Regions from separate parts of the Exiguobacterium sp. OS-77 genome, predicted to be linked through region 4. Evidence: riboswitches for the same ligand, from Rfam matches in the RefSeq annotation. Region 4 holds a riboswitch; each other region holds the start of a gene.
What was found. Region 4 has a riboswitch for S-adenosylmethionine ahead of EXG77_RS03665 (methionine ABC transporter ATP-binding protein). Riboswitches for the same ligand answer to the same signal wherever they lie in the genome.
Positions count from the first base shown of each region.

Region 1: it holds a riboswitch for S-adenosylmethionine, as region 4 does, so the genes downstream of both, EXG77_RS00415 (amino acid permease) here and EXG77_RS03665 (methionine ABC transporter ATP-binding protein) in region 4, are expected to answer to the same signal.
Region 2: it holds a riboswitch for S-adenosylmethionine, as region 4 does, so the genes downstream of both, EXG77_RS01270 (Na+/H+ antiporter NhaC family protein) here and EXG77_RS03665 (methionine ABC transporter ATP-binding protein) in region 4, are expected to answer to the same signal.
Region 3: it holds a riboswitch for S-adenosylmethionine, as region 4 does, so the genes downstream of both, EXG77_RS01830 (carboxylesterase) here and EXG77_RS03665 (methionine ABC transporter ATP-binding protein) in region 4, are expected to answer to the same signal.

Region 1 is NZ_DF239008.1:86,222-91,963, reverse strand. It holds gene mmuM (homocysteine S-methyltransferase) at 1-768, opposite strand, end outside; gene EXG77_RS00415 (amino acid permease) at 743-2,146, opposite strand; SAM riboswitch class I at 2,224-2,325, opposite strand; gene EXG77_RS00410 (ketopantoate reductase family protein) at 2,362-3,279, opposite strand; gene EXG77_RS00405 (GntR family transcriptional regulator) at 3,462-4,178, shown strand; gene gntK (gluconokinase) at 4,171-5,712, shown strand; gene EXG77_RS00395 (GntP family permease) at 5,737-5,742, shown strand, end outside.
Region 2 is NZ_DF239008.1:261,906-267,647, reverse strand. It holds gene EXG77_RS01290 (YwpF family protein) at 1-60, shown strand, start outside; gene EXG77_RS01285 (histidine phosphatase family protein) at 57-647, opposite strand; gene EXG77_RS01280 (alpha/beta hydrolase) at 665-1,654, opposite strand; gene EXG77_RS01275 (metal ABC transporter solute-binding protein, Zn/Mn family) at 1,824-2,837, shown strand; SAM riboswitch class I at 2,907-3,011, shown strand; gene EXG77_RS01270 (Na+/H+ antiporter NhaC family protein) at 3,092-4,402, shown strand; gene EXG77_RS01265 (hypothetical protein) at 4,444-4,647, opposite strand; gene EXG77_RS01260 (aldo/keto reductase) at 4,806-5,618, shown strand.
Region 3 is NZ_DF239008.1:352,209-357,950, reverse strand. It holds gene EXG77_RS01840 (methionine ABC transporter permease) at 1-468, opposite strand, end outside; gene EXG77_RS01835 (methionine ABC transporter ATP-binding protein) at 458-1,486, opposite strand; SAM riboswitch class I at 1,573-1,676, opposite strand; SAM riboswitch class I at 1,926-2,027, shown strand; gene EXG77_RS01830 (carboxylesterase) at 2,095-2,853, shown strand; gene EXG77_RS01825 (transposase) at 2,943-3,089, shown strand; gene EXG77_RS16650 (IS3 family transposase) at 3,199-3,303, opposite strand; gene EXG77_RS01810 (hypothetical protein) at 4,433-5,023, opposite strand; gene EXG77_RS01805 (thymidine kinase) at 5,586-5,742, opposite strand, start outside.
Region 4 is NZ_DF239008.1:754,694-760,435, reverse strand. It holds gene EXG77_RS03680 (MFS transporter) at 1-364, opposite strand, end outside; gene EXG77_RS03675 (MetQ/NlpA family ABC transporter substrate-binding protein) at 444-1,277, opposite strand; gene EXG77_RS03670 (methionine ABC transporter permease) at 1,310-1,975, opposite strand; gene EXG77_RS03665 (methionine ABC transporter ATP-binding protein) at 1,972-2,994, opposite strand; SAM riboswitch class I at 3,073-3,177, opposite strand; gene EXG77_RS03660 (bifunctional cystathionine gamma-lyase/homocysteine desulfhydrase) at 3,235-4,401, opposite strand; gene EXG77_RS03655 (PLP-dependent cysteine synthase family protein) at 4,394-5,317, opposite strand; gene EXG77_RS03650 (S-ribosylhomocysteine lyase) at 5,314-5,742, opposite strand, start outside.

The DNA.
Region 1 (5,742 bases), 670 kb from region 4:
ATAGACCTCACCGGAGTTCGGATAGACGATGATTGGAACACTCGTCAACGCCTTGACGTGACGGATAAAGTCGGTCGCGTAAGATGCCGGAAAGCAATTTGCACCGATTGCTGCCAGTTGCGGATGCTGTCCAACTGTTTCAATACACGTCGCAAGTGCCGTTCCTTCACTAATGTGCGTCGCATCTTGAAGCGAGAACGTTAGCCAAGCGGACACTTCCGGATACGCTTCGAGAATCCGGAACAACACAACAGCTTCCTCGAGCGACGGAATCGTCTCGAATGCCAGCAGATCAGCCCCCGCTTCAATCAATGCTTCGATTCGTGGTCTGTGGAAGGCTTCCAGCACATCTGCTGACACCCCATAATGACCGCGATACTCAGAACCATCTGCTAAGTAGGCACCATAAGGACCCACTGATCCCGCGATTAATGCGTCACTCTTTCCGCTACGCGTGCGTGCATTTTGCGCCAAGGTGACCGTTTGTCGGATCAGCGCCTGTGCTTCCTCTGTCGTGATATGACGTTGTTTGAAGCCTTCGATACTTGCTTGATAGCTTGAAGTGATGGCAACATCGGCACCTACTTCAAAGTAGTCACGATGGACGTGTTCGATTTGTTCCGGTGCTTCGATCAAGAGACGTGCTGACCAAAGCGGGTCGTTCAGGTCGAATCCCTTCTGTTCAAGTTCGGTTGCAAGGGCACCATCTAAAATGAGAAAGGGAACTTCCTGTAATCGTTGATCAACTGGATTTTTGATTCGGGACATCTTCAACACTCCGTTTCTGAGAAGAATTCGTGAACGCATGTACGACATAACAGATCACGATGAATGGAATACCACAGTACAAGGCGATTCGTTGTGTCGGATCAAATCCGATACCAATCAGGGAAATCAAACAGACAACGAAAGCGGCGATCGGCACGAATGGAAAGAGTGGTGTGCGATAGACCAATTCGTCGACCGTATGCCCTTCGCGTAGAAATTGTTTCCGGAAGCGATACTGGGCAATGCTGATACTCATCCAGACGACGACAACAGCGAGACCGGAAATCGAGACGAGCGCGATATAGACACTTCCTGCTGCATAGATGCTAGACAGCAAGGCAAGTCCTCCGCCAAGCATGCTGAACAATACAGCTCGAAGTGGAACCCCACTTGGTGTCACCTGGGCGAAGAAGCGTGGAATCATACGTTCGTTCGCAAGCGACCAGAGCATCCGAGAGGCGGCGTAAAGTCCAGAGTTCGCTGCCGACAAAATCGCTGTCAAAATGACGAAGTTCATCACGTCTGCTGCGTAGGGAATTCCGATCCGTTCGAACACGGCGACGAACGGACTTTCGAGTACACCTTTCCCATCCGTTGGCAATAAGACGGCTAACACGATGATCGTACCGACGAAGAAGAGGACGAGTCGCAAGATCGTCGTCCGGATCGCAAGCGGAATCGTCCGTTTCGGATCGACCGCTTCACCTGCTGCGACACCGATCAGTTCCGTTCCCGAGTAAGCAAAGTTCACGGCAAGCATCGTCATGAAGATGACGAAAGCACCATTTGGAAACAACCCGCCTTTGGTTAACGAAGAAAAGAATGGGGCCGGGCTACCATCTTGCAGTGGAATGAAGCCGACGATCGCTCCCGCACCGAGTAAAATGAACGCAATGATCGTCACGACCTTAATGGCGGAGAACCAAAACTCGACTTCAGCAAACACACGAACCTTCAAGACGTTGATACCAAGGATCATCGCAGCGAACAAGGCACTGAACACCCAAACCGGAATCGACGGGAACCAACGTTGCATCAAAATGCCTGCTGCCGTGAATTCTGAACCAAGGGCGACCGTCCACGTCAGCCAGTAGAGCCAGGCTACTGTATAACCGGTGCCGGGTCCAATGTACTTCGTTGCGTACTTATGGAATGATCCGGTTTCCGGCATGTGCACGGCGAGTTCACCGAGACTTAACATGACTAAGTAAACGACGACGGCTCCGATCAAATACGATAAAATCGTTCCGACACGTCCTGCTTGTTCCAACGTATAACCTGTACTTAAAAATAATCCTGTTCCAATGACACCACCTAACGACAGCATGATCAGATGACGTGATTCCATCTTGCGTCGAAATGCTCCGCTCGTTTTCATGAATCCATTTCCTCCTCGTTCCACCTATTTCAAACAAAAAACGCATCCTCACGGATGCGTCGGTCGACAATTCGGAAATCTTATCGATCGGGTGCAGCACCCGCAGGAATTAGCACAGTATCTTTCGACCTGTTGCTGAGGTTTCATAGGGCCAGTCCCTCCACCTCTCTGGATAAGTATGTAATTGTTCCTAACCATATCAGAATGCAGATAATTCAGTCAACAGGCATTTCCCGATTTTTTTGATAGATCCATAAATTAGATTCAATCAGTTGAAGATGACGTGAAGAGCGTGTTTCGAGCAACGTACTAAAGAAATGTTTCACTTCGACGGGCTGACCCTTTTCCATGTCCCGTAACATTGACGATTTCATCGTGTCTTCCATTGCATGCATCTGCTTCAGCAAGACCGCTTCTACATCGTCATTAAAGACTGCGCCTTGTTCTTCCATCGCTTGCTTCGCTTCCTTCATGACGTCTTGAATCATCTGATGACCAATTGGGTCCTTGCGAATTGGACCGATGGCAGAGCGAAATAGTGTCGTCACGCCCGCAAATGTCGAAATGAAGAGGTACTTTTGCCACATGTCATCCATGATATGCATCGAGTACGTCATCGGTGCCTTCGCTTTCGCAAAACGTGTTGCAATCTCCTCTAAACGCGCTGTTGGTTTACCGGTTCGTGAACCAAACAATAGCCGATGCGACGGGCTTGTCTGTACAATACGCCCTTCTGCATCAAGCGTCGATTCAATGAAGCAAAGCCCGCCCAGTACTCGATCTTCTCCGAAGACTTCTGTTAACCGTCGTATATGCTGCATGCCGTTCAACAAAGGAATGATGTACGTCTCGCTCGAAACAAATGGCGCAAGATCCTGTAGGACATCATCCAAGTGATAGGCTTTCGTCGAAAGTAAGACGACATCAAATGTGTGATTCAGTCGCATGTCTCGTGTCACTAACTGAGGCGTGATCATAACATCACCATGAGGACTAGTGATCTGTAACCCTGTCTTTTGTAATTGTTCATAGCGCTTCGGACGAACAAGGAATGTCACCTGTTCCCCTTGCTCAGCAAGACGTCCCCCGAAATAACCTCCAACTGCTCCGGCACCTACGACTAAAACATGCATATGCATTACCTCCTTTTTAACTAATCGATTCGTTACTTACTCCTTCACCCTAACATATCGGAAACCATTTTCCTGATTCCTGCTTGAATCACTAAAATGTAAGTTAAGCGTTTGCATTTTAGAAAAAAACGTTTATACTAACTTGTATACAAGTATACTCACTTTAGAAATCAGGTGATTCCATGTCAGAACTGTTATACCCCTTGAAGTGGTTAGCAAAAGCTTCCGCTGGAGATCGTGTCGCACACGAGCTACGGATGCGCATCATTTCAGGAAAGATTGAAAGCGGTACCATTTTATCCGAAAACAAATTAGCCTCTGATTTTTCAGTCAGTCGCTCGCCCGTCCGTGATGCGTTAAAGGTTCTTGCATCCGAACAATTGATTCGTCTCGAACGAATGGGCGCGGTCGTCGTCGGTTTGTCTGAGCGCGACATTCAGGAAATCTATGATGTCCGGCTACTCATTGAAACGTTCGTCTTCGAACGACTCGTCAAAATCGAACGGGCAGAACTCGTCCGTGAACTCAGTAAAATTCTCGAAATGATGAAAGTTGCCATCAAATACAAGGATGCCGATGAATTCTCCTTCCAGGACGTTCTGTTTCACGAAACAATCATCCGCTCGATTGATCATGGATATGTCAGCATGATTTGGCAAAATCTCAAACCGGTCATGGAAAGTTTCATCCTCCTATCGATGCGGGTACGATTCGAGGAAGACATCGAAGACTTCGAACGCATCCTCGCGAACCACGCCTTGTACATCGAAGCGATCGAGACAGGGGATCGTGAACGGATGGTCGCTTCCTTACATCAGAACTTTGATGACGTCCAGGAAGTCGAAGATCTCTGGAAAACGCAACAAATGATGTCGAAAGGAGTCGATTCACATGACTGAATACATGTTAGGCGTCGATATCGGAACGACGAGTACGAAAGCGGTCTTATTTACGACAAAAGGAGAGGTCATCGGACAAACGAACGTCGGTTACCCGCTCCATACACCAAACCGCTCGACGGCGGAGCAGGATCCGGAAGAAATTTTTGATGCTGTACTCGAATCGATCCGCTTGATCACGAAACGTCATCCGAGCATGCCACCGAAGTTCGTCGCGTTCAGTAGTGCTATGCACAGCTTGATCGCGATGGACGCACAACATCAACCATTGACTGCCTGCATCACATGGGCAGACAGTCGGAGTGAAGCATGGTCGAACAAGATCAAGGAACAATATGGTCTATCGATCTATCACCGGACCGGAACACCGATCCATCCGATGTCACCGCTCAGCAAAATCAGTTGGCTCGTCGAAGATCGTCCTGATCTCCACGCTCAAACGAAAAAATATATCGGGATCAAGGAATTCGTGTTCCAAAGACTGTTCGGCAGATATGTCATCGACCACTCTCTCGCTTCAGCGACCGGTCTCTTCAACATTCATGAATTAGGCTGGGATACGGGCGCGTTACACGTCGCGGGAATCGATGCCAGCTACTTATCGGAACCCGTACCGACGACGACGTCATGTACTGGACTGAATGCTGATTACGCACGACAAATGGGACTCTCCGTCGATACGCCGTTCCTAGTCGGTGCCAGTGACGGTGTCCTTTCTAACTTAGGTGTCAACGCGATTCGCAAAGGGGAAATTGCGATCACGATCGGAACGAGCGGTGCCATCCGAACAATCATTGATCGTCCGCAGACCGATGAAAAGGGACGGACGTTCTGTTACGCGCTGACCGAGGACCACTGGGTCATCGGCGGACCCGTTAATAATGGCGGAATGGTCTTACGGTGGATCCGAGACGAACTCGCGTCAGCAGAAGTCGAGACAGCAAAACGCCTTGGCATCGATCCGTACGCTGTTTTGACGAAGATTGCCGAACGCGTCCGTCCTGGATCCGACGGGCTATTGTTCCATCCTTACTTGTCCGGTGAACGAGCGCCGCTCTGGAATCCGGATGTCAGCGGTTCGTTCTTCGGTTTGACGCTCTCGCATAAAAAAGAGCATATGATCCGGGCAGCACTAGAAGGCGTCATCTACAATCTCTATACCGTCTTCCTTGCTCTGATTGAGTGTATGGACGGTCCTGTGACACGGATTCAGGCGACGGGTGGGTTTGCCCGGTCCGAAGTCTGGCGCCAAATGATGGCGGACATCTTTGAATCAGAAGTCGTCATTCCGGAAAGCTTTGAAAGTTCATGTCTCGGTGCGTGTATTCTCGGATTGTATGCGACGGGGGAAGTCGATTCGTTCGAAGTCGTCTCCGAGATGATCGGGGAAACGCATCGTCATGTACCAAATGAAGAAGCGATGCATGAATATCGTCAGCTCTTACCGATTTTCATTAGCTTGGCTCGAACATTGTCTGAGGATCATAAACGAATCGCTACGTATCAACGGAGCTTGATTCAAGAAGAAAACTAACTTAATCTTTTGGGGGAAGTCATCATGCCT
Region 2 (5,742 bases), 490 kb from region 4:
ATCGCTAAAGAAACGTTCAAACAATATTTGACAGAGCATCCGAACACACCCGTCTCTTAAGGTTTTTCGACCTCGTCCGTGATGTGGTCTGCTACGTTGATGCGATCAATCGTATAGTGATCCGTATGATGGATATAATTCGCACACGCGTTTTTCAAAGGTGTCCGGTAACTGAATGTCGCATCAATCGACGATAATGCTGCCTTGATCGTATGCGAGTGACAAACGATTAGAATTCGTTTCCCTTTATACGTGCGTGTCACTTCCTGTAGCGCCTCGAACACGCGATCCTGGATGGCTTGTTCCGTTTCGAGACCCGGCACAAGCGTCGTATCGTTCGCTTGAACAGCTTCGTAAATCGCTGCGACCGGTTCACCGGAAGCGGCTCCGAATTCGCGTTCGACAAGTCGCTCATCTGTCGCTGTGATCGTTAAACCAACAGCACGACCGATGATTTCCGCTGTCTCAACGGCACGCGACAAGGGACTTGCTAACAAGACATCCCACTTTTCATTCGATAGATAAGCGGCGCTGAGTTCCGCTTGTCTTCTTCCTGTTGCATTCAACGGGATATCTTCTCTTCCTTGAATCCGTTCGTTTAAGTTCCAATCCGTCTGACCATGCCGCACTAAACAAATTTCAGTCATGTCTCTGTCTCCCTCATTTAAGAAATATGACTGATTGTATCATGTTTTCCATTCGGAAGTTGTCGAGGTGGCAACAGTAGTACCTGACAGGTGAAATGTTCAATTCGTTCAAGCAATCGTTCGATCTTTAACGGATTTTCCGTCTGAGCGAAACTAGCAAGTGAGTGCGTACCATTCGGAAAGGAAAACAAACGAACATCGGCTCCGACATCCGCTCCCTTCTCAACGAAATGCAAGGCTTGAGAAAACGGAACAATCGGATCTTTTTTACCGTGCAAGAGCATGATTGGCGGAGCATCCGACGATAAATGTGTGACGGGTGAGACGTGCGTCATCAGCTTGCGCCATTCTTCTCGTCCCCCCTTGTAGAACTTAATATGGGCAATCCAAGTCTGAATGAAATTAAACAGCAAAAAGTTCGTCGGTGGATATAAAGCGATCACACCACTGATCAATGGCATCTGCCGCTCATCACGCTCACCGACGAAAGCAGATGGGGCAAGTGCCGTCGTCAGCATGAGTGCGGCTCCGGCTGAGTCTCCCCATACCATCATCCGTCCTCTTAGAATGCGAAGACCCTCTGCTTCTTTATTCAAAAAACATAACGCATCCCGTACATCTTCGAGGTTATCCGGAAAATAACTGCCCTCTTCGAACAAACGATAATCGATACTACAAACAGCAACTCCGAGTTCAAGCAGACGGTCGACGATTGGACTAAAACAGAACATGTCATCGCGCTCTCCACGAACGAATGCACCGCCGTGTGCGTAGATGGCAACTGGAAACGGTCCTTCCCCCGGCGGATAATAGAGATCGAGCTGTAAGGTGCGGTCAACCACCTGTTTATAGATGAGCGTCCGCGGTGCAAGTTGTTTTTCTGTGAGTGGCAAGGCGGGTTCGGTCCATCGAAGTAATGCACCGTAATTGTTCCAGATGCTCGCTCCCGCTGCTGCCGTCGTCAATAACGCAGCTCCCCCCATTAGCCATGCAGTTTCACGTTTCACTTGATCACCTCCAAAAGACGTGCCAGTTTCTTCACTTTATTATCCTTCTACCCCGTTTTAAAAGAAGTCGAACGTCTCGGTATTCGTACTTGACGCTTCACCAGCGTTCCGCTATAGTGAGAAAGTCCAAATCGGAATAGTTACGTTTTAATAATGGAGGTATCATATAATGAAAAAAATCATTCCCGCTTTAACAGTCGCATTTGCGAGTGCGAGTGTCCTCGCGGCTTGCGGATCAAATACCGATTCATCAACTTCAGAGAACAAACAGACAGAAGTCTACGCGTCAACGTTCGCGACAGCTGCTATTGCCCGCGAAATCGGAGGGGATCAAGTCAACGTCAAGATGATCGTTCCACCTGGAGCAGATCCCCACTCTTACGAACCGACATCGAAGCAACTCACAGAGATCGCTAAAGGAGACTTGTTCCTTTTGACAGGTACGACACTCGAGCCGTATTCGAAAAAAATCCAAGAGAGCTTAAAAGGCACGGACGTCCGCTTCATTGAGACGAGTAAAGACGTCAACTTGCTAGAATCGGATGCTACGCTTCATGCACATGAAGAAGAGGGGCATACAGAAGACGAACATGCTCACGAAGAAGAAGGGCACGATGATCACGCAACGGACGAACATGCGCATGAAGAAGAGGGTCATGACCACGGAAAATACGATCCACACGTCTGGCTCGACCCTGTCAACGCAAAAGCAATGGCACGCTCGATTACAACTGCTTTATCAAAAGAAGTACCAAAAGACAAAGCAACATTCGAGAAAAACTTAAAAGCGTTCGATCAGCAAGCTGATGAATTGGACGAACAATTTAAACAAGCCGTCGCTGATGGATCAAAAAAAGAACTTCTCGTTACGCATGCCGCTTATGGTTACCTCGCAGAACGATATGGTTTCACACAACTGCCGATCGCGGGAATTTCTCCTTCCGATGAACCGTCACAAAAGCAACTGGCCACTTTAGTGAAAGAAGCACGGATGCATGATTTGAAATACGTCGCGTTCGAAGAGACGGTCTCACCGAAGGTCGCACGTGTCATCCAAAAAGAAATCGGAGCTGAATCCGTGACGATTCATAATCTAGAGTCGGTCACGAAAGCGCAACAAAACAGCTCGTACTTCAAGTTGATGGAAGAAAACGTCCAAACATTAAAACAAGCACTTCAGTAAAGTACAGTTGACACGCGTTACTCAATGCGGTACGGTAAGAAACGTGTTTTACAACAATTGAATGACTTCTTTTTATCGCGAGAAACGGAGGGACTGGCCCAATGATGTTTCGGCAGCGGACGATTTGATTCGTACTGTGCCAAATCCAGCAAGCGAAAGCTTGAGAGATAAGAAGAGCGTCTTTTTTCATAAAGACCTCCTTCTTTCTTGCGAAGGGGTCTTTTTTTGTATCTTTGAGAAACGAGGTGTCAACAATGAATGAAACGATCACGCCTAACAAATGGGCACTGCTTCCCCTCGTCGTATTCCTGGTCCTCTTCATCGGAGCCGGGATCTTCTATGACGACTTTTACAAATTTCCGATCCTTATCGCCGCATTGATTGCTTTAATCTTTGCTGCAATCACAACGAGAGGATCCATCAATCAAACGGTCGAACGAATCGCAACCGGTGCCGGAAATCCCGATATCATGATCATGGTCTTCATCTTCTTATTAGCCGGTACGTTTTCTGGAACGGCAGAAGCAATCGGTGCCATCGATGCGACCGTCAATGCTGCTTTGACGTTCCTACCTCCGTCACTCCTGATGAGCGGTCTGTTCGTCATCGCTGCCTTCATCTCGATGGCGATGGGGACATCTACCGGAACGATTGCCGCGCTCGCGCCGATCGCTTTCGGTATTCATGAAGCAACAGGCATCAACGTCGCGATCGCAGCAGCATCAGTCGTTGGGGGTTCGATGTTCGGCGATAACTTGTCGTTCATCTCAGATACGACGATCGCTGCCGTTCGAACGCAAAAAACGAACATGCGTGATAAGTTCCGAACGAACTTCATGATCGTTCTCCCGGCTGCCATCTTGACGGTCATCTTACTCGCATTCGTTTCTGGTTCTGGCGATGCGGTAACGGCTAAAGCATTCGAGTTCTACAAATTGATTCCATATCTCGCCGTCATCGTCCTTGCACTATTTGGTGTTAATGTCATCCTCGTTCTCGTCGGTGGTACATTGCTCACTGGCATCATCGGTATGATTGACAATAGCTTCGGTTTAAGTGGGTTCGTCCTTTCGATGTCAAAAGGAATGATGGGCATGGCAGAGATTTCAATCTTGACGCTCCTCATGGGTGGTCTCGTCAGTTTGATTACGTTCAACGGTGGAATTGCTTACTTGAAAGAGACGCTGACGCGCAAGATTTCACAGCGTCGCGGTGCCGAATTCAGTATGGCGGCACTCGTTAGTGCGACGAACCTCGCAACGGCGAACAATACGATCTCGATTCTTGTCGCTGGACCACTGGCAGCTGAAATCGCCGATACGTATGAAATCGATCGCAAGAAATCAGCGAGTATCCTTGATATCTTCTCTTGTGGTATTCAAGGCATCATTCCGTATGGGGCACAACTATTGATTGCAGCAGAATTGACGAAGACGGCTTCTCCTGAACTGATTCCGTATCTGTTCTATCCGTTCCTCCTCTTCGTTTGTGGATCAATCGCCATCTTCTTCGGATTGCCACGCATGAAGAAGACAGCTGCGAAGCAAGAAAAAATTTCTTCCTAATCATAAAAACAGGTCCGATCGCTATGATCAGACCTGTTTTGTTATTTTTTCTGCTTTGCTTGTCTTTCTAAGATCAAATAGGCGATTGCCGGAAGTGGAAACTGAAGGAGTCCAGCACCTCCCCACACCCATGGATTACGTCCTGACTTTCGTGCACTGAAAAACAGACTCACTGCTTGTGTGACCAGCAAGGCACCAATACTAAGCCAAGCTCCCTTTGATAGCTTTTTATTCTTTTGAGCCATCTGTTATCCTCCTTTTTCGGACAGGCATTCAGATTTTATTACGCTTCTATTTTATATCATATCCTATTTCTCCATGAGCATAGAAACGGACGTCTTCGTTCGTTCATGCTAAACTAAACGAGCAAATCTAAACTACGTTTTATGAGGAGGAGTAACACATGCAATACGCAAAACTTTCAAACGGTATTACGATTCCCCAAATCGGATTCGGTGTCTGGCAAGTAGACGAAGAGACAGAAGCACCTGCTGCTGTCGCTGAAGCATTACGTGTCGGCTATCGTCATATCGATACAGCTGCTGTCTATAAAAATGAACGCGGTGTCGCGAAAGGAATCAAGGAAAGCGGCGTGAAACGTGAGGATCTCTTCTTAACGTCAAAAGTCTGGAACGATGATATTCGTGCCGGTCGGACGAAGGAAGCATTCGCAGAATCGCTCGAACGTCTCGAAACAGATTATCTTGATCTCTATCTCATCCACTGGCCAGTCGAAGGCTATGTCGAAGCGTGGAAAGCAATGGTTGAACTGTATGAAGAAGGCAAGATCAAAGCGATCGGTGTCTCGAACTTCAAAGAACATCACCTCGATACATTGGCAGAAGAGGGCTTGATGGCACCAATGATCAACCAAGTCGAGTTGCATCCACAATTACCGCAACACGAACTGCACGAATACTTGCAAGATCACAACATCCAAGTCGAAGCATGGAGCCCACTCATGCAAGGGAAATTCCTCGAAATCAACGATTTCAAGGAAATCGCAGAGAAACACGGCAAGACACCTTCACAAGTCGTCTTACGTTGGCACCTCGACAACGGCATCGTTGCTCTTCCAAAATCCGTTACACCAGCACGTATTGCGGAAAACTTCGACGTCTTTGATTTCCAACTCGATGCTGATGATCTTGAGAAAATTGACCGCATCGCAACGGATGTCCGCCTCGGACCAGATCCGGACGAAATCGATTTTTAATCTAAAGGTTATCGTAAAAAAGAACGGCTTCCATGTGAAGACGTCTTGCTTCATCTGAACGACGAGAGACCCCTTTCCAGTCTATGACTCGGAAGCGGGTCTCTTTTTTTATGATTGAAGCTGA
Region 3 (5,742 bases), 400 kb from region 4:
CAAGCCGACCGTCGCGATCGTTAAGTTCAGGATGAGTGAACCGAGTGCTTCCGGTAGGAGGAAGCGGAAAATCGTTTGAAACGGTGTCGCGCCCATCGCTTCTGCTGCTTCAAGAACGCCTTTATCGACTTCGAGTAAAGAACTCTCGATCAGACGCGCCATGTACGGTGCAGCGTAAAAGACGAGCGGAACGATTGCGGCTTCTGTTCCGATCGATGTCTGAACGATCAAGCGCGTCAACGGGATGATCGCGACGAGTAAGATGATGAACGGAATCGAGCGGAAAATATTGACGATACTGTTGAAGAACGTGAACAACGGAACATTTTCAAGTAACGCTCCTTTTCGCGTGACGACAAGCAGGATACCGAGTGGTAAGCCGATCAAGGTCGAGAACAAGAGCGAAACGGATACCATCGTCATCGTCTGCAAAAATGCTGTCCAAATATCACTGTAGTTAACTAGCATCAGCGAGCACCTCCTCAACGGTTACCTGTGCCTGATCGATGTAGTGTAAGGCACGTTTCACTTCAGCCGGCTCACCAATCAACTCGACGAGCAAGGTGCCGAACGGCGTCTCCTGCAACTCCGTGATGCTACCGTGCAGGATATTGACATCGACGTCGAAGCGTTTTGCGACTTGCGACAAGAGTGGTTGTCCGGTGTGATGTCCAAGGAAGTGAATCTTATAGATTGGATGCGCATTTCGCGACTCGATCAACTGACGAATCGACGCTGGAATCTCGTCATGCATGACGGACCGTACAAAGTTCCGTGCCGTCTCGGTCTGCGGATTTGAAAAGACATCAAAGACCGTTCCTGACTCGATTAGCTTCCCAGCTTCGATGACGGCTACACGATCGCAAATCTCCCGGATGACGCCCATCTCGTGGGTAATCAAAAGAATCGTGATCCCGTACTCTGCATTGATCCGTTTTAATAACTGAAGAATATGATGTGTCGTCTGGGGATCAAGTGCTGACGTCGCTTCGTCACATAAAAGGACGGAAGGTTGCGTCGCGAGTGCCCGGGCGATACCAACGCGCTGTTTCTGCCCACCCGACAATTGATCTGGATAATGATCCGCCTTGTCCGCGAGATCGACGAATTCGAGCAACTCCGTCACCCGACGGCGAATCTCATCTTTCTTGACGCCTGCGAGAACGAGTGGTTTTGCAACGTTCGTAAAGACCGTGTTCGCATTCAATAGATTGAAGTGCTGAAAGATCATTCCAATCCGTTGTTTTGCTTGGCGTAATTTTTTCGGAGACAGTTGCGTTAAATCTTCCCCATCGACCGTCACCGTTCCTGACGTCGGTCGTTCTAACAGATTGACACAGCGGAGCAGTGAACTTTTCCCGGCACCGCTAAAGCCGATGACACCAAAGATTTCGCCTTTCTCGATCGTCAGGTCGACACCGTCGAGCGCTGCAATCGTCTGATCTTTCGTGACGTACGTTTTTTTGACTTGATGAAATGCAATCATTCCGTTTTCCCCCTTCATTCAACAAAAAAGGTCCCTTCTTGAGAAACAAGAAGAGACCTGGATCCGCACAGTGGCAGAATCCACTCCACTCATCTCTCAGACATCTGTCTGATGGAATTGGCACAGTGCTCATAATGAGTCTGTTGCCGAGGTTTCGTAGGGCCAGTCCCTCCACCTCTCTGGATAAGTATTGCGGTATGAAATTCGTATGTGTGTTGTTGCGTTGTTGCTTATGTCGTAAAACTAATTTTTACATTACGGGTCGAAACTTTAAAAGTCAACCAACTTTGCAAAAATAATCCATTTGGCGCATATCGATGGATTTACAAGTTATGAATTAGCTTAATGAACGGATCACGATTCGTCAAGAAAGATTTGACAAGTCATTTTTGGTCGTGCTACCATCGTTTCAATGATTATTCCGACAATTCCAATATGATATTTATCAAGAGTGAACGAGAGACCTGGCTCTATGACTTCACGGCAACCTGCAATTTGTAAGGTGCTCCGACCAGCAAAGCGCGGCTTTGGATGATACGGTGAAAAACTCGTGGGCGTCCAAGCAGTGACGTCGACGAGTTTTTTTCATGAATGGAGGAAAAATAGTAATGATGAACTATCCTGTATTGACTGGTGCTGAAGCGTTTTATTTTCAAGGTGGATCGATCGGCATTCTAATCTGTCATGGTTTTAACGCCACTCCGCAAAGTGTACGGGACGTCGGTGAGGCATTCGCTGCTGAAGGTTTTACCGTCTATGCCCCGCGCTTACGTGGACATGGAACGAACGTCCGCGAGTTCGAACAATCGACTGCTCGATGTTGGAAGCAAAGCCTGCAAGACGGCTATGAACGTTTACAAGAAACATGCGATCAAGTCTTCGTCATCGGTCAATCGATGGGTGCGACGCTTGCGCTGTCGCTCGCCGCTGACGGGATTCCGTTTGCCGGCATCATTACGATCAATGCCGCACTCTCCGTTCCATCCTATGAATCACTTTCGTTCGAGGACGGTCCAGAGTATTTACCGGAAGGCGCACCGGACATTAAGCGAGCAGCCTTTGAAATCATCTATGATCTTGTTCCGAGCCGTTGTGCGTTCGAACTTGTTCGCCTAATGGATGAAACAAAAGGACGCCTTGGATCGATCCTTCTACCGACATTGATTCTTTACTCAGCGACCGATCACGTCGTTCCACCTTCGAGCTCGGATTATCTGCACCAGCACATCGGAACAAATGATAAACGAAGCTACTGTTTACTGAACTCGTATCACGTTGCGACACTCGATCATGATCAGGATTTGATTGTTCGTGAGACGATTCGCTTTATCGAACAATCGTGTCAGTTTTCGCAAGAAACAGGCTGAATCAAAAAAACAGCTATTCGTTTCCATATGGAAGCAAATAGCTGCTACAGATTGTAGGCAAAGCGTATTTTTTCTTCTAATGAGAATGATTGCGCTTTGTTCATTTCGAATCGTTTCCAAGGACAAGCACCGACCTCGTTCTGTTAATCAAGATAGCGCTTCTTCAATATGTATTCGGTATTCCTTGCATGCGACGTACCATCAAAGAGATCAAGACTAACATGACATCCCATTAGGTTTTAGGTTTTGGGCTGAAAGAAAAGGTGCCCCCTATTTCTCTATATTCGGGAAGGACTACGTCCGGTAGACTGATCCAGCAATATGAGATACATATAAACACCTTGATTAGGCTGCCAGTACACCATATCTTTTCGGTGTCAGGTAGCCTAATTTTTCTTGGATTCGTTCTTCGTTGTAGTAATTTAAGTAGTTGATAACGAGCTCAGAGATCTCATGGTCTCTTAGTGAATTAAATTTGACGTACTGGAACTCCTCGGACTTTAAAATGGAGTGAATGATTCGATAACTGCGTTGTCCCAACAGTTTCCTCTCCGAGACATACTACTTATTTTTGATACCTTACTTCTCCATGATCTCTTTCGTCGTTAACTCACCACTCAGCTTTCCTTTGACTACTGCCCAATTTATTTCGCTTGAATATACGTTTTTGCCCATGCAAAAACACCTCCGATGTTAGTATCTTTTAAAAATGTACCACTCCGAAAGTGTTTTTTATGGTCTCAAAATTTTAGGTTCGCCCACGGTACGGACGTCTTTGAGAGTGCTTTTTTATCGTGTCCTCACTCAAGAGGTCAAAGCTGGGTTCGTCGTCCATTCGGTCATCTTTATCGACTCTACCACATATCAAGGCGAACACAAACAAACGGAAGTTCAAGAAAATGCTCGTTCGACGCGCTATCCAATAGTACAATGACGCATTAGATCAAGACGTCAACGAGGATTGGATCTTACATGAAAAAAAGCTCCCCCCCGCCAAGACGAAGAGCGTGGAAGAATGTCAGATAAAGGAGAGTACAGCAGCTCCGTGGAGTGAAAAAACGATGCTTACTTTCATTGCATGAACCCTAAAAAGATTTCGAATTAGTCCTGGGAATCCACATTTTTTACATTTAAGTAGTCAATACATACAACAACCCCTCATTTCAATTACGAAATGAGGGGTTGTCTACAATCTGAAACTCCCATATTTAATTATAGGATTTTTTTGCTCACCTTTTTCTTTTTTAGCTGCTTCAAAGTTAAGATAAATGGTACACCCAACAGCTGCGATTAAAAAGATTATCCCGTACCCTATTTCAAAGTTAAAACCATAATACAAGATTGCAACTGTGACTAATACAATCAAAACTAATCGTATACTAGATTTGTGGTGTTTACTCATTTGTTTACCTCCAATTCCTTACATCAACAGTTATCGTTGTTTGATCTTTTCAATTTATCCATTAAACAAATCCTTCAAAAACACTATACCTTACACCAAAAACCTTCGAAAGGTTAAATGCAAATAATAAAAAAACAATAAGAGATTTCAATTGATGAATCTGTATTGTCTTTTTAATTACTTATATACTCTATGTTTAGAGTTGGCTAACTTAATGCACTTATAATTCATATGACCGTACGTAGTCAGTAGTCCAGCTAAAGTTAAGCTTGCTCCTTTTGTAAGCAAAAGTCTTAGTCCTTTTTTGAAATCACCTTCGAGAAGTGCTGCGACAATTGCTGCAACTCCTGTTAGACCGTATTTATTTTGGATATATTTCTTAGCGCAAGCATCTCGAACTGCTTTCCACTTAGGATTGATTTGACTAGAACTAGCTGCCGCCATCATAGATGCTTTACTAGAATTTGAAGATACTTTTTCTTCAATTGGATCATTAGTTAGTAATCCAAGTTCTTTCAATTCTTTTTTTATCTCTGTGTATTTCCGATTACCTTTTAATTCTTTTTTTAATTGTTCTTCATTCACAAAGACAGTACCATCTTCATTTGTAACAGAACTACGACTTACCGCTTCCATGATCGCGACAGCTTCTTTTTCACTTAATTTTTTTTCGACAGCAGATACATTTTTCATTGGAATATTTGCAATAAACAAAGCGAATACTAAAGCAACCATCAAAAATTTCATCCATACATTATTTGATTTCATCCAAATTCCCCCTGTTTTTGTTTTTCTGATTGACCTAAAACCAAAATAATACATACCCAGAGGTTATCATATCCCAAAAAATGTAAATGATTTTTATATGTTTTTTAGATTACAACTTTGAAAAACATTGACACACGCTGTGCTACAATAGTATCTTCCTGGAACAAGGTGTGATTTTTTCATGATTTGCATGATATCAGGAAAACCCTATGCTAGCACGTTGAGTGATACTATTTTTCTCTTATGCTCTTTCTCGTCATTTTTGAGTATTTTTCATTTTAAGTCGTACTTTAGTCCTTGTTATTGTAATTGCATCGTATTATAACTCACAGTATCTGACTCACGATAAAGAACTGTTACAAGTAGTAATTAGTTACTTTATTCTTTTAGTCCTAGCTTTCTTTATCATTCATCTCGAGTTTAAAAAAGTGACTAAAAGAAGCTGAGACTTAACTAGCTGAGTTTAACGAAAAAAAAAAAAGAATCGCCATCACTCAGGATGTGCAATTCCTTTTTATCATCTGTAAAACTGAGTTATATCCCAGCCTTCGCCTTTTTTCATTTATCGTTCTTGGTGTTGCACCGATTGGAGCGGCTTCGGTTTTCCAGGTACCTCATGGCAATGACGGCAACGTGGCTCATACGATTCCGACGCTCCGACTAGGATGATCGGATCATCGTAGTTCGCTGGTTTCCCGTCAATCAAACGTTGTGTCCGG
Region 4 (5,742 bases):
AGGCACGGGCGGATGGTTCAAAAATCGAACGACAGACCCCGTTCAAAGCACTGAGCGTAAAGAATGCCCAGAATGTCTCGACTTGTGCCAGCGCAATGAAGACGATCGCGAATCCGATCGTTCCGGCAAGCATCATCGCCCGGCGACCATACCGGTCCGACAAGGTGCCGCCGATGAAACTCATGACGAGACTGGCGATCGCCGAGATACTGAGTACCCAGCCAACATCGACAGGATCAAATTTCAGGACGGTCGTCATGTAGATGGCGAAGAACGGCATCGTGATGAACGTTCCGAGACGTGAGAAAAACGTCCCGAACAAGACCCCGAGTGTCAACGGATGCAGTTGACGTATGCGTTGCATATGATTCCCCCTAACCCCTGTTTCAGACAAATGAAAAGCATCCTTCCATTATATAGGAAGGATGCCGGCTTCGGTGAACTTATTTGCTGACTGGAACGACCGCACCTTTGTACTTGTCGAGGATCCAATCTTGGTTTTTCTTTTCGTGCAGAACGTCAAGAAGTGCTGTGACACGCTTGTCTTTTTCATCGCCATCACGTGTAACGATGATGTTGACGTATGGTGAAGACTCATCTTCTGAAGCGATCGCGTCTTTCAATGGGTTCAGACCGTTATCGATCGCATAGTTCGTGTTGATGAGGACGGCGTCGCCTTCATTGTTTTTGTAAGCTTGCGGAAGAAGTGATGCTTCGATGTTCGTCTTGAACTTGAGTTTCTTCGGGTTCTCCGCGATATCACCGAGTTGTGCATCTGTCGTTTTACCGTCTTTAAGCTTGATCAATCCTTCATTTTGAAGGAACGTCAAGACACGACCGCGTTCCGCGACGTTTGAGCTCGTTAAGATCGTTGCACCGTTTGGTAACTTATCGAGTGACTTGTATTTCTTCGAGTAAATACCGAGTGGTTCAACGTGGACGCCACCTGCGTTCGCGAACTTATATGATTTGTTTTCTTTCTCTTGTTGCTCAAGATACGGTACGTGCTGGAAGTAGTTCGCATCGATTTCTTTTGAAGCGAGCGCTTTGTTCGGAAGTACGTAATCTTGGAACTTCTTGATTTCAAGCTTGTAACCTTTTGCTTCGTATTCTTTTTTGACGTGCTCAAGAATCTCAGCGTGCGGTACGTTCGAAGCACCAACGACGAGTGTTTTGTCGTCGCTACCTGATCCTGATGATTTTTCGCCACATGCAGCAAGGCTAATAGCTAAGACGGATACAGCAGCAGTACCTACGAATTTTTTCCAAGTTTTCATGAATGATTCCTCCAATATGATTAAGTTTCGAATTAACGTTTATCGATCGCGCGGATCAGCAAGTCACCAATGATTTGGATGACGAAGACGATCGCTAAGATTAAGAGTGTCGCAATGACGATGACATCGTTTTGAGAACGCTGGAATCCTTCGATGAAGGCCATGTCCCCAAGTCCACCTCCGCCGACTACTCCGGCCATTGCCGTATAACCGACAAGTGAGACGAGTGTGACCGTGATACCAGAAACGATGGCAGGCAACGCTTCCGGGATTAAGACTTTATAGATGATCTGGAACTTCGTCGCGCCCATCGATTCAGCTGCCTCGATGACACCTTTATCGACTTCGCGTAACGCGAGTTCAACCATCCGACCGTAAAATGGTGCAGCACCGAAAATCAGTGCTGGTAATGCTGCCGTTGGTCCGAGGAACGAACCGACGATTGCTGTCGTAAATGGAATCAATAAGATCAGTAAGATGATGAACGGAATCGAACGGAAGACGTTGACGACCAAGCTCAACACTGAATAGAACGCCCGATTCTTGAACAATAACTCTTCGTTTGTCGCATACAATAGTAAACCAATGATCAAACCGAGGACGAATGTCGAAACACCAGCGATTGCCGTCATATAGACGGTACTGCCTGTCGCTTCCCACACCATGTCCCAATCTAGATTGTCAAAGAATGAAATCATCGGTGATCCACCTCCACTTCAACATCACTGGCTTGAAGCTTCGTGATGACCGCTTGTGTTGCTTCTGTTTCCCCGATCAACTGAATGAACAGTGTACCGAGTGCCCCTTCCTGTGATTGACCGACGTTTCCGCCGATGATATTGAACAGGACCGGCGAATCCTTCATGACTTCCGCGAGGATCGGGCTTTCTGCTGTCGATCCGACGAACGTCAACTGAACGATTTTTCCGGTTGGGTACCGTTCGCGTAGTTTCGCGAACGTTAACTCGTTCTCCGACGGCGACGTCAATTGTTTGACGAATTCCTTCGTCATCGCTTGCTTCGGATGACGGAAGACTTCTGCGACCGGTCCTTGCTCGACGATTTTACCGGCTTCCATGACGGCGACCCGGTGACAGATTTTTTGAATGACGTGCATCTCGTGTGTGATCAAGACGATCGTCAGTTTCAGTTTTTCATTGATGTCGACGAGTAACTCAAGGATTGAGTCCGTCGTCTTCGGATCGAGTGCACTTGTTGCCTCGTCACATAAGAGAACGTCCGGGTTCGATGCCAGTGCCCGAGCGATACCGACACGTTGTTTTTGACCACCGGATAATTGTGACGGATAGGCTTTTTCGCGTCCGTCCAAACCAACGAGTTGGATCAGTTCCGCGACCCGTTCCTTGCGGTGTGCTTTCGGGAAGCCACCGAGCTCGAGTGGGAACATGATGTTCTCTTCAACCGTCCGTGACCATAGTAAGTTGAAGTGTTGGAAGACCATCGAGACATTCTTGCGGACGCCTCGTAATTCCTTAGGTTTTAGTGATGTCATTTCAACACCATCGATTTGGATCGAACCACTCGTTGGTGCTTCGAGCATATTCAGTAATCGGATCAGGGTCGATTTCCCTGCTCCGGAATAACCGATTATTCCAAAAATTTCACCGCGCTCGATTGTCAGGTCGACATTCGCGACGGCTTCGACCGCTCCGCGCTTTGAGCGATAAATCTTTCCTACGTCTTGTAAACGAATCACAACTGTCCCTCCTAAAATAAAAAAAGTGCGCGCGTTTTAGAGCAAACGCGCGCACTTTTCAGTACACAAAACCATTTGCTCTCATCTCCCAGACTTTTGTCTGCTGGAATTAGCACCACTTCGGATTAGATCCGCGGTTGCCGGGTTTCATCGGGCCAGTCCCTCCACCACTCTCGATAAGAGTTTCGGTATTAAGTTTGTAGAATATATTCTGAATATTAGCAGGGGTTATTTTTGTTGTCAAACAGTTTTTTCAGAAACTTTTTCGAGGAACGTGAAAGCACGTGTTAAGTCTTCTTTCAAATCTTCCGCATCCTCAAGTCCAACTGAAATCCGAACGAGACCGTCCGTGATGCCGAGTTCTGCCCGACGTTCTGCTGGGATCGACGCGTGCGTCATCCGTGCAGGCACCGAAATCAGACTCTCGACGGCACCAAGACTCTCAGCGAGTGTGAAGAAGTGTGTCGCCTCGACGAGTTTTTCTGCGTTCGCTGCTGAACCGACATCAAAGCTGATCATCCCACCAAATCCAGTCGCTTGTTTCGCTTGGATGTCGTGACCAGGATGCGATGCAAGTCCTGGGTAGAAGATGTTCGAGACGATGTCTTGCGCTTGTAGGAACGCAACGAGATCATGTGCTGTCTCTTCGATCGCATCCATTCGGATACCGAGTGTACGAAGACCACGGACGAGCAAGAAGCTGTCTTGCGGTCCAAGCACGCCGCCTGTCGAGTTTTGGATGAAGTGCAGCTCTTCGCCGAGCGCATCATCTTTGACGACGACAAGTCCAGCGACGACGTCCGAATGTCCGCCGATGTATTTCGTCGCACTGTGCAAGACGATGTCTGCACCAAGTGCGAGTGGTTGTTGATGATAAGGTGTCGCGAACGTGTTGTCGACGACAAGTTTAAGATCGTGACGTTTGGCGATCGTTGCGATTGCTTCAATGTCCGTTACTTTCAACAACGGGTTCGTCGGTGTTTCGACGTAGACGATCTTCGTGTTGTCTTGGATCGCTGCTTCCGTTGCCGCAAGGTCCGTCGTATCGACGAATGTCACTTCGATGTTGAACTTCGGTAAGACGCGTTGCATCAAGCGGAACGTACCGCCGTAGACGTCATCTGTCATGACGATATGGTCGCCAGACTCCAGCAAGTGGAAGACGGCATGAATCGCTGCCATCCCAGAACCGAAGGCAAAACCACGTGCGCCGCCCTCGAGATCTGCAATCAATCGTTCGATGCTCGTCCGTGTCGGGTTCGCTGTCCGTGAGTATTCGTATCCGTCCTTAAGTTGACCGATTTTATCCTGCTTGTATGTGCTTGTTTGATAGATTGGAGGTGTGACGGCTCCTGTTGCCCGGTCGACACCTGTTCCTCCATGAATCAATGCTGTCTTCTTACGCATGAGTTTCGTCCACCTTTTCAAAGATTTGTTGGCTTAAGTAGCGTTCGGCACTGTCTGCGAAGACGGTGACGATCGTACTGCCGGGGTGACGCTTTGCGATATCAAGCGCAGCAACGAGCGCTGCACCTGCTGAACTACCAACGAGTAATCCTTCGCGAGCAGCGAGTGTATGAACCGCGTCAAATGCATCGCGGTCAGAAATCGTATGAATCTCATCAACGAGTTCACGCGGAACGAGGCTTGGCCATTTCGCTGTACCGATACCTTCTGTCTTATGCGGACCGGCTGGACCACCATTCAAGACGGAGCCTTCCGGTTCAACGATTGCTGCTTTTGTACCGAGACGTTGTTTTAAGAAGTCCGCTGTTCCGGCGAACGTACCACCTGAACCACAACCGGCAACGAACCAGTCGATATGCGGTAAGTCCGCAATCAGCTCAGGACCGAGTGTCCGCTGATACGTGACTGGGTTCTCTTCGTTTTCGAATTGTAACGGAACGTAACTATTCGGAATTTCCTGACCGAGTTCTTTTGCCCGGTCGATGGCCCCTTGCATATCGAGTTCAGTCGGCGTGTTGACGACGGTTGCGCCGAGTGCCCGCATCAACGTCTGCTTTTCCTGACTGAATTTTTCCGGAACGACACAGATGACTTGGAGATCGTATTTTTTAGCGGCGAGCGCCAAGCCGATGCCGGTATTCCCGGCTGTCGGCTCGATGATCGTACCGCCTGGTGTCACATGTCCGTTTTCGATTGCTGCATCAACGAGTTGAATGCCAAGGCGGTCTTTGACGCTGCCCCCAGGGTTCATCCATTCGAGCTTCGCCAAAATGCGCGTACCAGCAGGCAAATCGAATGAAGTGATCTCGTAGAGTGGTGTGTTTCCGACGAGGTCGCGGACGTTGTTCGCGATCATCCGAAGACGATGTCCCATTCATCACGACCGGCAAGCATTTTCTCGGCATAGTGCTTCGCTCCTTTGAGGTCATGTGCGCTCGCAAATCCACATTGGACTTCGTTTTGCGCTGGAATCTCTTCTGCTGCGAGGACGTCTTTCAACGTCTTCTCAACGAGTTCGCTCATTTTTTCGACCGAGTCGAAGTTCATCATCGCCATGTAGAAACCTGTTTGGCATCCCATCGGCGAGACATCGATGACATCATCCGAGTAGTTACGGATGTTTTCAGCAAGTAAGTGCTCGAGTGTGTGCATCGCACGCATCGGCATTTGCTCAACGTTTGGTTGCGTGAAACGGATATCGTATTTGACGACTTGGTCGACTTTACCTTCTTTATAACCCGCGACGCGGATATAAGGTGCTTTGACTTTCGTATGATCCAG